3 regions of the Tolumonas lignilytica genome follow, and region 1 is predicted to be linked to each of the others. Evidence: predicted binding sites of a transcription regulator. Region 1 holds the regulator's gene; each other region holds the start of a gene.
The links. The regulator sigma-54, encoded in region 1, starts transcription at its own class of promoters, with help from an activator protein. The targets are predictions, from matches to a motif close to TGGCACNGTTTTNGCTT.
Positions count from the first base shown of each region.

Region 2: the regulator sigma-54 is predicted to act here: its motif matches at 2,645-2,661, upstream of fliE (flagellar hook-basal body complex protein FliE).
Region 3: the regulator sigma-54 is predicted to act here: its motif matches at 2,188-2,204, upstream of metH (methionine synthase).

Region 1 covers NZ_AZUK01000001.1:2,008,789-2,013,080, reverse strand. The annotation lists gene lptC (LPS export ABC transporter periplasmic protein LptC) at 1-238, shown strand, start outside; gene lptA (lipopolysaccharide transport periplasmic protein LptA) at 213-731, shown strand; gene lptB (LPS export ABC transporter ATP-binding protein) at 736-1,461, shown strand; gene H027_RS0109460 (RNA polymerase factor sigma-54) at 1,588-3,039, shown strand; gene hpf (ribosome hibernation promoting factor) at 3,061-3,348, shown strand; gene ptsN (PTS IIA-like nitrogen regulatory protein PtsN) at 3,351-3,797, shown strand; gene rapZ (RNase adapter RapZ) at 3,804-4,292, shown strand, end outside.
Region 2 covers NZ_AZUK01000001.1:442,233-446,524, reverse strand. The annotation lists gene H027_RS0102100 (methyl-accepting chemotaxis protein) at 1-6, shown strand, start outside; gene H027_RS0102095 (sensor histidine kinase) at 158-1,204, shown strand; gene H027_RS0102090 (sigma-54-dependent transcriptional regulator) at 1,201-2,574, shown strand; gene fliE (flagellar hook-basal body complex protein FliE) at 2,715-3,035, shown strand; gene fliF (flagellar basal-body MS-ring/collar protein FliF) at 3,085-4,292, shown strand, end outside.
Region 3 covers NZ_AZUK01000001.1:594,652-598,943, reverse strand. The annotation lists gene H027_RS0102765 (HD-GYP domain-containing protein) at 1-948, opposite strand, end outside; gene metA (homoserine O-acetyltransferase MetA) at 1,203-2,150, shown strand; gene metH (methionine synthase) at 2,253-4,292, shown strand, end outside.

The DNA of each region.
Region 1 (4,292 bases):
CTTGATTTTGCACGATAACGTATTGATCAAAAATCATAATCCGGCAATAGATGTTGATCGTATGCAAACCTCGTATCTGGAAATGGACATTAATAAACATCAGATAACGAGCGACAAGCCCATTACTATTGACAGCCCGGATTATCATGTACAAGGTGTCGGCTTACATGCTGATTTGAATAACAAACGCTACCAAATTCTGGACCAAGGACATGCGACTTACTTTAAGCCACGTTAGTTTTGGATTGATGCTGCTGTTCTCGGCCAGCGCTTTTGCGAAACAATCCGATTATCAGCAACCTGTGACGGTTGACTCGGTCAGCCAGCAGGCCGAATTGAATGCCAACAAAGTGACCTTTCTTCAAGACGTCAAGATCACTCAGGGGTCTATCATTATCCATGCCGATAAAGTCGTGGTATTACGTCATGAAAAAGGCAATGATGAAATGATTGCCACCGGCTATCCGGCGACATTTTTCCAAATCCTGGATAATGGCAAACCAGTCAATGCCAGTGCCAACGAACTGCGCTATCAACTCAAAGATCGCTTGGTCACCTTAACGGGAAAAGCCGAGCTGAAACAGGATGATAATCAAGTGAACGGCGATGTGATCCGCTATGACATCCAGAAGCAACAGATGGTTGCACAGAGCAGTGGCAAAGGTTCTCGCGTAAAAACCATTTTCCTACCACAGGAAATTGACGAATTTAACAAAGCAGGCAAACAATAAATTTATGGCTCTTTTGCAAGCAAGCGGTCTGAAGAAAAGTTATAAAGGCCGACAAGTGGTTCAAAATGTCAGTCTCCAGGTGGCGACCGGGCAGGTCGTAGGCCTGTTAGGGCCAAATGGTGCAGGCAAAACCACCTCTTTTTATATGATTGTCGGACTGGTACCGCAAGATGGTGGAACCGTCACCATTGATGAACAAAACATCACGTCCATGCCCATGCATCAGCGTGCACGTCATGGTATTGGCTATCTTCCACAGGAAGCCTCCATTTTTCGCCGCCTGACGGTGGAAGAGAACTTACTTGGCGTCTTACAACTGCGCGGCGAACTGACCCGGGCGGAGCAAAAAGAAAAAATGGAAGCCTTGCTGGAAGAATTTCATATCGGTCATATTCGGAAAAACACAGGTATGAGTCTCTCCGGAGGGGAACGCCGCCGGGTAGAAATAGCGCGGGCCTTGGCCGTAGAGCCCCGCTTTATTCTGCTGGATGAGCCGTTTGCAGGTGTTGATCCTATTTCCGTGATCGACATTAAACGCATCATTGAGCATTTACGTGATCGCGGTCTCGGTGTATTAATTACCGATCATAACGTGCGTGAAACGTTGGATGTCTGCGAAAAAGCCTATATTGTCAGCCATGGAAACCTGATTGCTGAAGGCACACCGGCAGAGATCCTGCAAAATGAGCATGTGAAACAAGTTTACCTCGGTGAAGGATTTACCCTGTAAACAGTGTGTCAATGGCGATTATCAGCCATAATTAACTCACGGACAGCTTGTAGATTGATCGTTTCAGCCAACCGGCTGACTACAAGCGCCGATATGGAAATTAGAGACTAAGGACAAATCCCGTAGATGAAGCCGACCTTACAGTTGCGTCTTGGCCAACAACTTGCCATGACCCCACAATTGCAACAAGCGATTCGTCTGCTGCAACTGTCCACTTTGGAACTACAGCAGGAAATCCAGCAAGCCATTGATGCCAATCCTTTATTGGAACAAGAGGATGAATCAGATATTGCTACGCCGGAACTTCCTGATGATGAAGATTTCACTCCGCCGGATAGCAGCGAAGAGATGGCTCAGGCACAAGAAAACATGCCTGAGGAACTGCCCATGGATACCACCTGGGATGAGGTTTATACCGCTGCTGGCTCCGCCCCCTCCAGTGGACTGATGAACAGTGATGATGAATCCATTTATCAGGGTGAAACATCGGAAACCTTACAAGACTATCTCTTGTGGCAGATGCGCCTAACCCCGTTCAGTGATCAAGATGCCGCCATTGCGCTCACGATCATTGATAGTATCGATGAATCCGGCTATCTCAGCGCCACACTGGAAGAGATCCAGCAAGCCGTCACAACGGATGAAGACCCCGTGGAGATGGATGAAATTGAAGCCGTGTTAAAACGGATCCAGCATTTTGATCCCATCGGAGTGGCCGCCCGTTCGGTACAGGAGTGTTTGTTAATCCAGCTCAATCAGTTCGTACCAGAAACACCCTGGTTGAATGAAGCCCGTCAGGCCATCAAAGATCACATGGATCTACTGGGTGCGCGCGATTACCGGAATCTGGCCCGCAAACTCCAGTTGAAAGAAACTGACCTGAAAGAAATTCTGCAACTGATCCAGACGTTGGAGCCGCGTCCCGGCAGTCGTGTCATGCCGAGCGAATCCAGTTATGTCATTCCTGATGTTGCCGTGCTGAAGAAAAATGGGCGCTGGGTGGTGGAATTAAATCCGGATGCGATGCCCAAAATTCGTATCAATGAAACCTATGCCTCGATGGCACGCCATGCCCGTAACAGCAGCGACAGCCAGTTCATCCGTTCTCATTTGCAAGAAGCCAAGTGGTTTATCAAGAGCTTAGAAAGCCGGAATGAAACACTTCTGAAAGTAGCCAACTGTATTGTACAACAGCAACAGGACTTCTTTGAGTATGGCGAAGAGGCAATGAAGCCGATGGTTTTGAATGATGTTGCCGAGGAAGTGGAGATGCACGAATCGACAATTTCGCGAGTTACTACACAAAAATACATGCACACGCCTCGTGGCATCTTTGAACTGAAGTATTTTTTCTCTAGTCATGTTAATACTGAGAGCGGCGGCGAGTGTTCTTCGACCGCGATCAGAGCCTTAATAAAAAAACTGGTCGCGGCAGAAAACCCGGCCAAACCGTTAAGCGACAGCAAGATCGCAGACTTGCTGACTGAACAAGGCATTATGGTGGCACGAAGAACGATCGCAAAATACCGCGAATCGTTGTCCATACCACCATCAAGCCAACGCAAACGCCTGCTGTAGGCCAACAATAAGGAAGACGTTATGCAAATCAACCTGTCAGGTCACCATATCGAGTTAACTGATGCATTGCGTGATTATGTCACAACTAAATTTGCCCGTTTAGAACGTCACTTCGAGCACATCAACAACGTTCAAGTGATCTTATCTGTAGAAAAACTGAAACAAATCGCGGAAGCGAAACTGAATGTCAATGGTGGTGAGATTTTTGCCAATGCCGAAGATGACAGTCTGTATGCCGCCATTGATGCTCTGATGGATAAACTGGATCGTCAGATCATCAAATACAAAGAAAAACTATCTAGCAAGTGATCATGTTAATTTCTGAAATCTTGTCTGCGGACTGCACGAAAAGTGCAGTCCCATGCAGCAGCAAAAAACGTGTGCTGGAAATCATCAGCGAATTAGCCGCCCCCAAACTAGGACTCGACGAACAAAAGATCTTCGACAGTCTGCAAGCTCGGGAAAAAATGGGAACGACCGGTATCGGCGGAGCGATTGCCATTCCGCACGGCAGAATCCCCGATGGTTATCCTGTCACTGGGATACTCCTGACGCTGGAACAACCGATCCCTTTCGATGCCATAGACAATCAACCCGTGGATCTTTTGTTTGCCATGTTAGTGCCAGAAAGCGAGTGTAAAATGCATCTGAAAACACTGGCGCTGGTGGCAGAAAAATTCAACGATAAAAACTTCTGTCGTCAATTACGGCTAGCCGAATCCGACGAAGCGCTTTATCAACAAATGATCAATGGATGATGATCGATGAAACTCATCGTGGTTAGTGGTCGCTCTGGCTCAGGGAAAACCGTTGCCCTGCGGGTTCTGGAAGATCTGGGTTATTACTGCGTAGATAATTTGCCGGTTTCGCTGTTATTTCAGTTGGTGGCAGAGCTACGAGGGAAATACGATCAAATCGCGGTGAGTATCGATGTTCGCAACCTACCAGCCAATGCCGATGAGTTGGTTTCTATCCTGGATGCCATCAGACAGCATCGGGATCTGCAATTTTCCAGCTTTTTCTTTGATGCCGATAATGCAACCTTGTTAAAGCGTTATGGCGAAAGTCGTCGACTGCACCCCTTGTCTCGGCAACAGTTAACGTTAGAACAGGCGATCCGTCAGGAAACCAATTTATTATCCCCATTATCATCGCTCGCCGATCTGCGTATTGATACCAGCCATCTAAGTATTCATGACCTCAGTGAACAAATCCGCGAACGGGTGCTCGGGAAAAAAGAACATGAATTAGTG
Region 2 (4,292 bases), 1.6 Mb from region 1:
TTGTAGTCAGCAGGGCGTGGTGCAGAAATATATGAAGGCAGCGGCGGCTGCCTTTTTATTATCAAAAATTTTTTCATAAAATATCGCTGTGTATATTAACTGGCACAATTTTTGTCTTATCTGGGTATTAGTCAAGATAGTGACGGGAAAATGACAGATGAGCCAGATAGCAAAATTCACCAAACCTTCTTCATCCTCTGATGACTCATTGTTGTTGGCTGAGATTTTTGATCATATTCCTTCCGGATTAATTTTAGTGGATAGCGCAGGGAAGATATTTCGCGCTAATCCGGCTGCACATGCCTTGCTGGGACAACAGCTGGTCGGTAATGCCTGGTTATCCGTTATTCAGCGTTCATTCTGTATTAAAGATGATGATGGGCATGAAGTTTCATTGCGCGATGGACGGCGCGTACAGGTGTCGACATTGCCACTTCAACAACAGCCAGGACAAATGGTGCAAATTACAGACCTGACGGAAACACGTCGTTTACAAGAACAGGTCAGCCACATGCAGCGATTATCAGCGCTGGGTAAAATGGCGGCATCGCTGGCTCATCAGATCCGAACACCGTTGTCGGCAGCCATGTTATACGGTGCTAATCTGGCTAATCGGACGCTGAGTGTAGAATCCCGTCATCAATTTCAACAAAAGTTGATGGCGCGGTTGAAAGAGCTGGAACGCCAAGTGAGTGACGTGCTGCTTTTTGCACGCAATGGCGAGCAACAAAAAGTAGAATTGATTGAATTACAATCATTATTGACTCAATTGCAGCAACGGGCCGATGCGGCCATGAGTAATGGTGCGGCGACTCTGACAATTAATATTCCGGAACAACCCATCACCTTGCTGGCAAATCAGGAGGCCCTGATTAGCGCGCTGATGAATCTGTGTGAAAACGCCTTACAAGCGGGGGCTAACCAATTATTGCTCACGGTTGAGCCTGAATCAGAACAGGTGATGCTCCGCATTGTCGATAATGGGAAAGGTATTCCTGCTGATCAGATATCTCGGATTTTTGAACCGTTTTATACCACGCGTAGCCGTGGAACCGGTTTGGGGCTGGCGGTTGTTCAAGCGGTGGTGCATGCCCATCAGGGTTCAATACAAGTTTCTTCGCTGCTGGGTGAAGGCAGTTGTTTTAGCATCCGGTTGCCTTATCAACATGTGCAGCTCCGACAGGTTAACGAGGGGGCGGCATGAGCAGAAGAACACTTCTGGTAGTCGAAGACGATCCGGGATTACAAGAAGCGATCGTCGACACCTTGCAGTTATCCGATTATCACTGCCTGACAGCCAATTGTGGCGAAGCTGCGCTGGTGGTGTTACAGCGTCAAAAAGTCGATATGATCATTTCTGACGTGCAAATGCCGGGCATGGACGGATTAAGTCTGTTGCAGAATGTGCAGTCGTTGTATCCACAGATCCCGATGTTATTGATGACCGCCTTTGGCAATATTGAAGGCGCAGTCCGGGCCATGCGGGATGGGGCTGTTGATTATCTGGTTAAACCTTTTGCGCCAGAAGTCTTACTTAATCAGGTCAGCCGTTATGTCCCTGCGCAAATCGTAGAGCGACGGATCCCGATATATGGCGATCCTAAGACAGCAGAACTCCTGCAACTGGCTGTGAAAGTGGCGCGTTCAGATGCCTCGGTCATGATCAGTGGGCCTAGTGGTGCCGGGAAAGAGGTGCTGGCCCGTTATATTCATGACCAGTCTGCTCGCGCGGAGCAGCCTTTTGTCGCAATTAACTGTGCGGCAATTCCCGAAAATATGCTGGAAGCGACCCTATTTGGTTATGAAAAAGGGGCTTTTACCGGTGCGGTGCAAGGGTGTCCGGGTAAATTTGAACAGGCACAAGGCGGAACGTTGTTGCTGGATGAGATCACGGAAATGGATCCAGCACTGCAGGCTAAATTATTGCGTGTATTGCAAGAGCGGGAAGTAGAGCGATTAGGTAGCCGGAAAACCATCAGCCTGGATGTCAGAGTGATCGCGACAACCAATCGGGATCTGCGCAAAGCCGTTACTGAGCATCAGTTCCGTGAAGATTTGTTTTATCGACTGAATGTATTTCCATTGCGTTGGCTGCCGTTGTGCTCTCGTGTCGGGGATATTCTGCCGTTGGCGGAGCATTTACTTCGTCGGCATGCTCTTGAACAAAAACTGGCGGTGCCTGAATTAACCACGGCTGCGAGTCATAAGCTTCTGTCATATTCCTGGCCTGGTAATGTTCGTGAACTGGAAAATGTCATGCAGCGGGCGTTGATTCTGGCGAAAGATCAGCAAATTACAGCGGATGAGATCTTGTTTGATACCGAGGCTGTCTATGCGATTGATGATGATCTGGGTTGGGACGATGAACCGGATGATGCATTCAATGATCGGGTTCCTGGCATTGAAAAGCTGGGGAATGAATTACGCCAGCAAGAACACCAAATTATCCTTGATACGCTGATTGCATGTGAGGGTAGCAGAAAAGCAGTAGCTGAGCGTCTGGGTATCAGCCCACGGACATTACGCTATAAGCTGGCCCGTATGCGCGATGTGGGTATCGACGTTCCAGACTGATCCATCTTTGTCAGCCACCATTAGGTGGCTGATATCATTAAATTTCCTCGTTTATCATTTATTTACACTTTGGCACTGTAATTGCTTTTATCTGGTTATAACGCAGTAGAGTCAATTATTTGTCGAAGTGAGGAACAGTGATGGACGTGCAAGCAACATCCCTGATGAAACAACTGGAAGCATTGCGCTTTGAAGCTTCAGGGGCTTCTGCCAAACCTGTCAGTGAAGGAAATGCAACTCAAGACTTCAGTCAATTGCTGTCGCAGGCCCTGAATAATGTCAATGATCTACAAGGACAAAGTGATCAGCTTAAAACTCGCTTTGATTCAGGGGATCGCAGTGTCAATTTATCTGATGTCATGATTGCTGGTCAGAAAGCATCTATCGCCTTTGAAGCGACAGTACAAGTTCGCAATAAAGTCGTCGATGCCTATAAAACCATCATGAATATGCCAGTGTAACAGGGGGTAGATCGTGGCCGAAGCAGCAAGTGAAAAACGTACCGATCTGATGGTGAACAGTGATCCTTTGGATAAAGCATTGGATTCTCAAGCACCCAAATCTTCCTCGTTCAAATTTCTTTCAAATCTTGATTTGCTGCGTCAGGTTACCTTGATTCTGGGGCTGTTGATTTGTATCGCGATCGCCGTGTTTATCTTTATGTGGGGCAACGAGCCGGATATGCGACCTGTTGGTCACTATAGTACGGCAGATATGATCAAGACGCTCGACTACATGGATCAACAAAAAATCCCTTATAAAGTCCAGGATAATACGATTCTGGTCAGAGCCACTGATTACAGTACTATCCGTCTGCAATTGCAGCGTCAGGGGTTTGCTCCTTCTGCGGATGAAAACAGTGGCGATGCGTTGCTGATGAAGGATCCAGGCTTCGGGGTCAGTCAGCGCATGGAAAGTGAGCGTTTAAAATTAAGTCGTGAACAACAATTGGCCCGGGCGATTGAACAATTTCAAGGTATCGATAAGGCCACGGTATTGCTGGCAATTCCGAAAGATAACGTATTTGCCCGTAATGATCGTCAACCCAGTGCCACCGTGGTTTTGGTATTAAAAAGTGCTGCTTTAAAACAGGAAGCGGTGGATTCGATTGTGGATACTGTTGCCTCAGCGGTACATGGGCTGGAACCATCTCGCGTGACAGTAACTGATCAAAATGGACGTTTACTGAACTCAGGTTCTCAAGATCTACTGAGTGCGCGCAGTCGAAAAGAATTTGAAATGCAGCAAAAGCAGGAAGCGGAATATAAACAAAAAATTGACGATATTCTGAGTCCAGTTTTAGGGTTAGATAATTATACCGCCGAAGTAGATGCTACCCTGGATTTTTCTCAGGAAGAACAGACGCGTCGTATGTATAATCCTGATCTTCCAGCCGTGCGTTCTGAAGTCACGATGGAAGAAAACAATGTTGGAAATGGTGCCACTGGGGTTCCGGGAGCACTCAGTAATCAACCGCCAGCGAATGCGCAGATTCCTGAAAGCACGTCTCAAGGCTCCAGCAGTGCAACTAGCGGTCGGAGTCGGAAAGAAGCGACCCGCAATTATGAATTAGATACTACCATTAGCCATGTGCAGCGCCAGACAGGATCTCTGCGTCGTCTGACGGTCTCCGTTGCGGTGGATTATAAAGCGCAGACCGGCGCAGATGGCAAAGTCACTCGTCAAGCGCGCACTCAGGCGGAATTGGATACGATTCG
Region 3 (4,292 bases), 1.4 Mb from region 1:
ATGTTTGAACATAAATGACAACACCGTATGAGGTGTTGCTGCCGCTTTGCCGCCCATTTGTGGATGACACAAGGAGTCATATTCATCAATGACCGACATCAGTTGCGTCAGGTCATCTAACTGGGAGGCTTTCAACCCTTCAGGATAACCGGAACCGTCAAGTCGTTCATGATGCTTTAGAATCATGCCTTTGGCCTGCGTCGGGAATTCCTGTGCCAGATCTAACAACGCCAGACTATAACGCGGATGCAGTTTATACAGGTTTTCTTCTGGCTTGGTTAGCGGTTCGGTTTTTCGCAAGATCTGAGACGGTATCTTGATCTTACCAATATCATGGAAAATCGCAGCCATTCCCAGTAGTTTTATCTCTTCTTCCGATTTACCACACTGCTTGGCCAATAACATCGACAACATGGCGACGTTGAGCGAATGGTAATAAAGGCTTTCACCTTCCGGGGAATCAGACATGAGGTGCAGTACCATCTGATCGGCCTGCATCATTTGTTTTGTGATGTCATCTACCAGCTCATGTGCTTCACGAATAGCATTGAGCGGGCGGGTTTGCAGCTTGTTGATCAATGCGCGCATTTGTGCCAGCGAACGATTAAACGATTGTTCTGTGCGCTGCAGACTACGGCGATATTCTTTGAGTTTCTCAATTCGCTCTGCTTTTTCGCTCTGCATTTTTTCTTGCAGCGAAGAGATTTCATCATTTAAGTCGATATCACTTTGCGGTAATTCAAGAATTTCTGCAGGTTTCGGCGGGGCTTCTGATTTTTCAGGAATAATAAAAACAAATTTTAAACCGAGTTGGCGGATTAATTGAATTTGCTCTTCTTTTTTCAACAGGAAGCTGGAAAGCAGGAACGGGTGATCACGCCAACTTAAAGGCAGCTTAATATAGTTTCCGATTTGTAAACGATCGACGGATATACGTAATTCTGCCATAACGTCATATAACACATAAAACTTAACCTAGGTTACTGAATGGTAGCAGCTATAAAAAGCATTTGTTAGTTCCTGTTTCACTAAAATCAGTTCCTGTGATTCCTTCAGAATATTTTCAACCTATGATCGTTGTTATTTTAACCAACGTAATTCTCAGTAGAGCGATCAGAAGGGGTTCTTGGTGACAGGTCTTTCTGGATGGTGTAGATTTCTGGATGTCCAGACGTTTTTACTGATAGATGTGGGAGCAAGTCATGCCAATCAAAATTCCCGACCAATTACCTGCCGCCGGTGTTCTGACAGAAGAAAATATTTTCGTCATGACCGACAGTCGTGCAGCGCATCAGGATATCCGACCACTGAAAGTGCTGTTGTTGAACCTGATGCCAAAAAAAATTGAAACGGAAATTCAATTGATGCGCATGCTTTCCAATTCACCATTGCAGGTGATTGTTGATTTATTACGTATTGATGACCGGGAATCAAAGAATACCCCGCGGATCCATGTTGAAACTTTCTATCAGGATTTTGATCAGATTAAAGACAATAAATATGATGGATTGATCATTACAGGGGCCCCATTAGGGTTGGTACAGTTCAAGGATGTGGTGTATTGGGATACGCTGATCAAGATCATTGAGTGGTCTAAGAAGAATGTAACCTCCACACTGTTTCTTTGTTGGGCGGCACAAGCTGCGCTCAAGGTGTTGTATGGATTGGAAAAACAAACCCGCGATGTAAAATTATCCGGTGTTTATTATCATCGGAAGCTGGAACAACAAGATCCGCTGGTGCGTGGGTTTGATGATGTTTTTCTGGCCCCACATTCCCGTTACGCTTCTTTTGATGGCGATTTCATCCGCGCTAATACAGATTTGCGAATTTTTGCTGAATCCGATGTTGCAGGAGTGTATCTGGCTGCGAGCGAAGACTGCCGGCAGGTGTTTGTCACCGGGCATCCGGAATACGATGCGGAAACATTGCATAACGAATATCACCGAGATCTGACGGCGGGGCTCGACCCGAACATTCCGGCCAATTATTATCCCAATAATGATCCGGCTAATCCGCCATACCATAGCTGGCGTAGCCACGGACATCTGTTATTCTCTAACTGGCTCAACTATTACGTTTATCAGTTGACCCCCTATGATTTAAATACACTGGTTCAGGAGCGAAATGAGCCAAACTGGGAAATCTGAGTCGATTTTTCCAGTACCGTCGTATGACGAAACTGTCCGGCACGGATGTCGGACAGTTTAGTTTCAGCATTATCTGCATCACCGAGATTGAGGAAGCCACCCGTGGTCGTAAAGGTAAATACATCAGCACTGCATCAGTCATTACAGGAACGTATTCTGCTTATTGATGGCGGCATGGGAACCATGATCCAAAGCTATCAACTGCAGGAGCACGATTTTCGGGGCGAGCGATTTGCCGATTGGCCGTCAGACCTGAAAGGTAATAACGACTTGCTGGTGTTGACCAAACCAGAAGTGATTGCGGCTATCCACGATGCTTATCTGGCTGCCGGCGCAGATATTCTTGAAACCAACAGCTTCAACGCCACCCGTATTGCGATGGCGGATTATCATATGGAAGAGTTATCCGCTGAGATCAATCGTGAAGCGGCGCGTCTGGCTCGCCGCGTAGCGGATGCGTGGAACGAAAAAACACCTGAAAAACCGCGTTTTGTGGCCGGCGTTTTGGGCCCGACAAACCGTACTGCATCTATCTCTCCAGATGTGAATGATCCGGGCAAGCGCAATGTGACATTTGATCAGTTGGTAGAGGCTTATAAAGAATCTACCGAGGCACTGATGGAAGGTGGTGTCGATATCATCATGATTGAGACCATCTTCGACACGTTGAATGCCAAGGCGGCATTCTTTGCTGTTGATTCGGTGTTTGAAAAACTGGGCGTTAAATTACCGGTTATGATTTCCGGTACGATCACCGATGCTTCCGGCCGAACGCTATCAGGGCAGACAACCGAAGCCTTCTATAACTCGTTACGCCATGCCAAACCGCTCTCCTTTGGTCTGAACTGCGCGTTGGGGCCCAAAGAGTTACGCCAATATGTGCAGGAACTGGCCCGTATCAGTGAAACCTATGTCTCCGTGCATCCGAATGCCGGTTTGCCCAATGCGTTCGGTGGCTATGATCTGGAAGCCAATGAAATGGCCGAGCACATCCGGGAATGGGCGGAATCGGGTTTCCTGAATATGGTGGGGGGCTGCTGCGGTACGACGCCTGACCATATTCGTGCGATGGCGCGAGCTGTCGACGGCATCAAACCGCGTGTCTTGCCGGAGCTGCCTGTGGCATGCCGTCTGGCAGGTTTAGAGCCTTTGCTGATTGATAAAAACTCCATGTTTGTGAACGTGGGGGAACGTACCAATGTGACCGGTTCAGCCAAGTTCAAACGGTTGATCAAAGAAGAACAATATGATGAGGCGCTGGATATCGCGCGTCAGCAGGTTGAAAACGGTGCGCAGATCATAGACATCAACATGGATGAAGGCATGTTGGATGCCGAAGCCTGCATGGTGCGCTTTCTGAATCTGATTGCGTCTGAACCGGATATTTCCCGCGTACCGATCATGATTGACTCCTCTAAATGGGAAGTCATTGAAGCGGGTTTGAAATGCATTCAGGGGAAAGGCATCGTCAACTCGATCTCGATGAAGGAAGGGGTCGACAAATTCATTGCTCAGGCAAAACTGATCCGTCGTTATGGTGCGGCGGTGATTGTCATGGCTTTTGATGAGATGGGGCAGGCTGATACACGCGCCCGCAAATTTGAGATCTGCCAACGGGCGTACAAGATCCTGACAGAAGAGGTGGGTTTCCCACCTGAAGATATCATTTTTGACCCGAATATTTTTGCTGTTGCGACCGGGATCGACGAGCACAACAACTATGCGGTGGATTTCATCGAAGCGGTGAAAGACATCAAAGAAAATCTGCCCTATGCCATGATTTCCGGTGGTGTGTCCAACGTGTCATTCTCGTTTCGTGGCAACGACCCGGTGCGTGAGGCGATCCACTCCGTGTTCCTGTATTACACCATCCAAAATGGGATGGATATGGGGATCGTCAACGCCGGACAATTAGCTATTTATGAAGATATCCCCGCTGAGTTGAAAGAAAAAGTAGAAGCGGTGGTGTTAAATACCCATCCGGGCGCAACCGAAGAGTTGTTGGCGATTGCTGAGAAATACCGGGGTGGCGCGGCGCAACAGGCGGCCGATCCGCGTGAGCAGGAATGGCGAAGCTGGCCGGTGAATAAACGGCTGGAACATGCATTGGTGAAAGGGATCACCGATTTTATTGATGAAGAT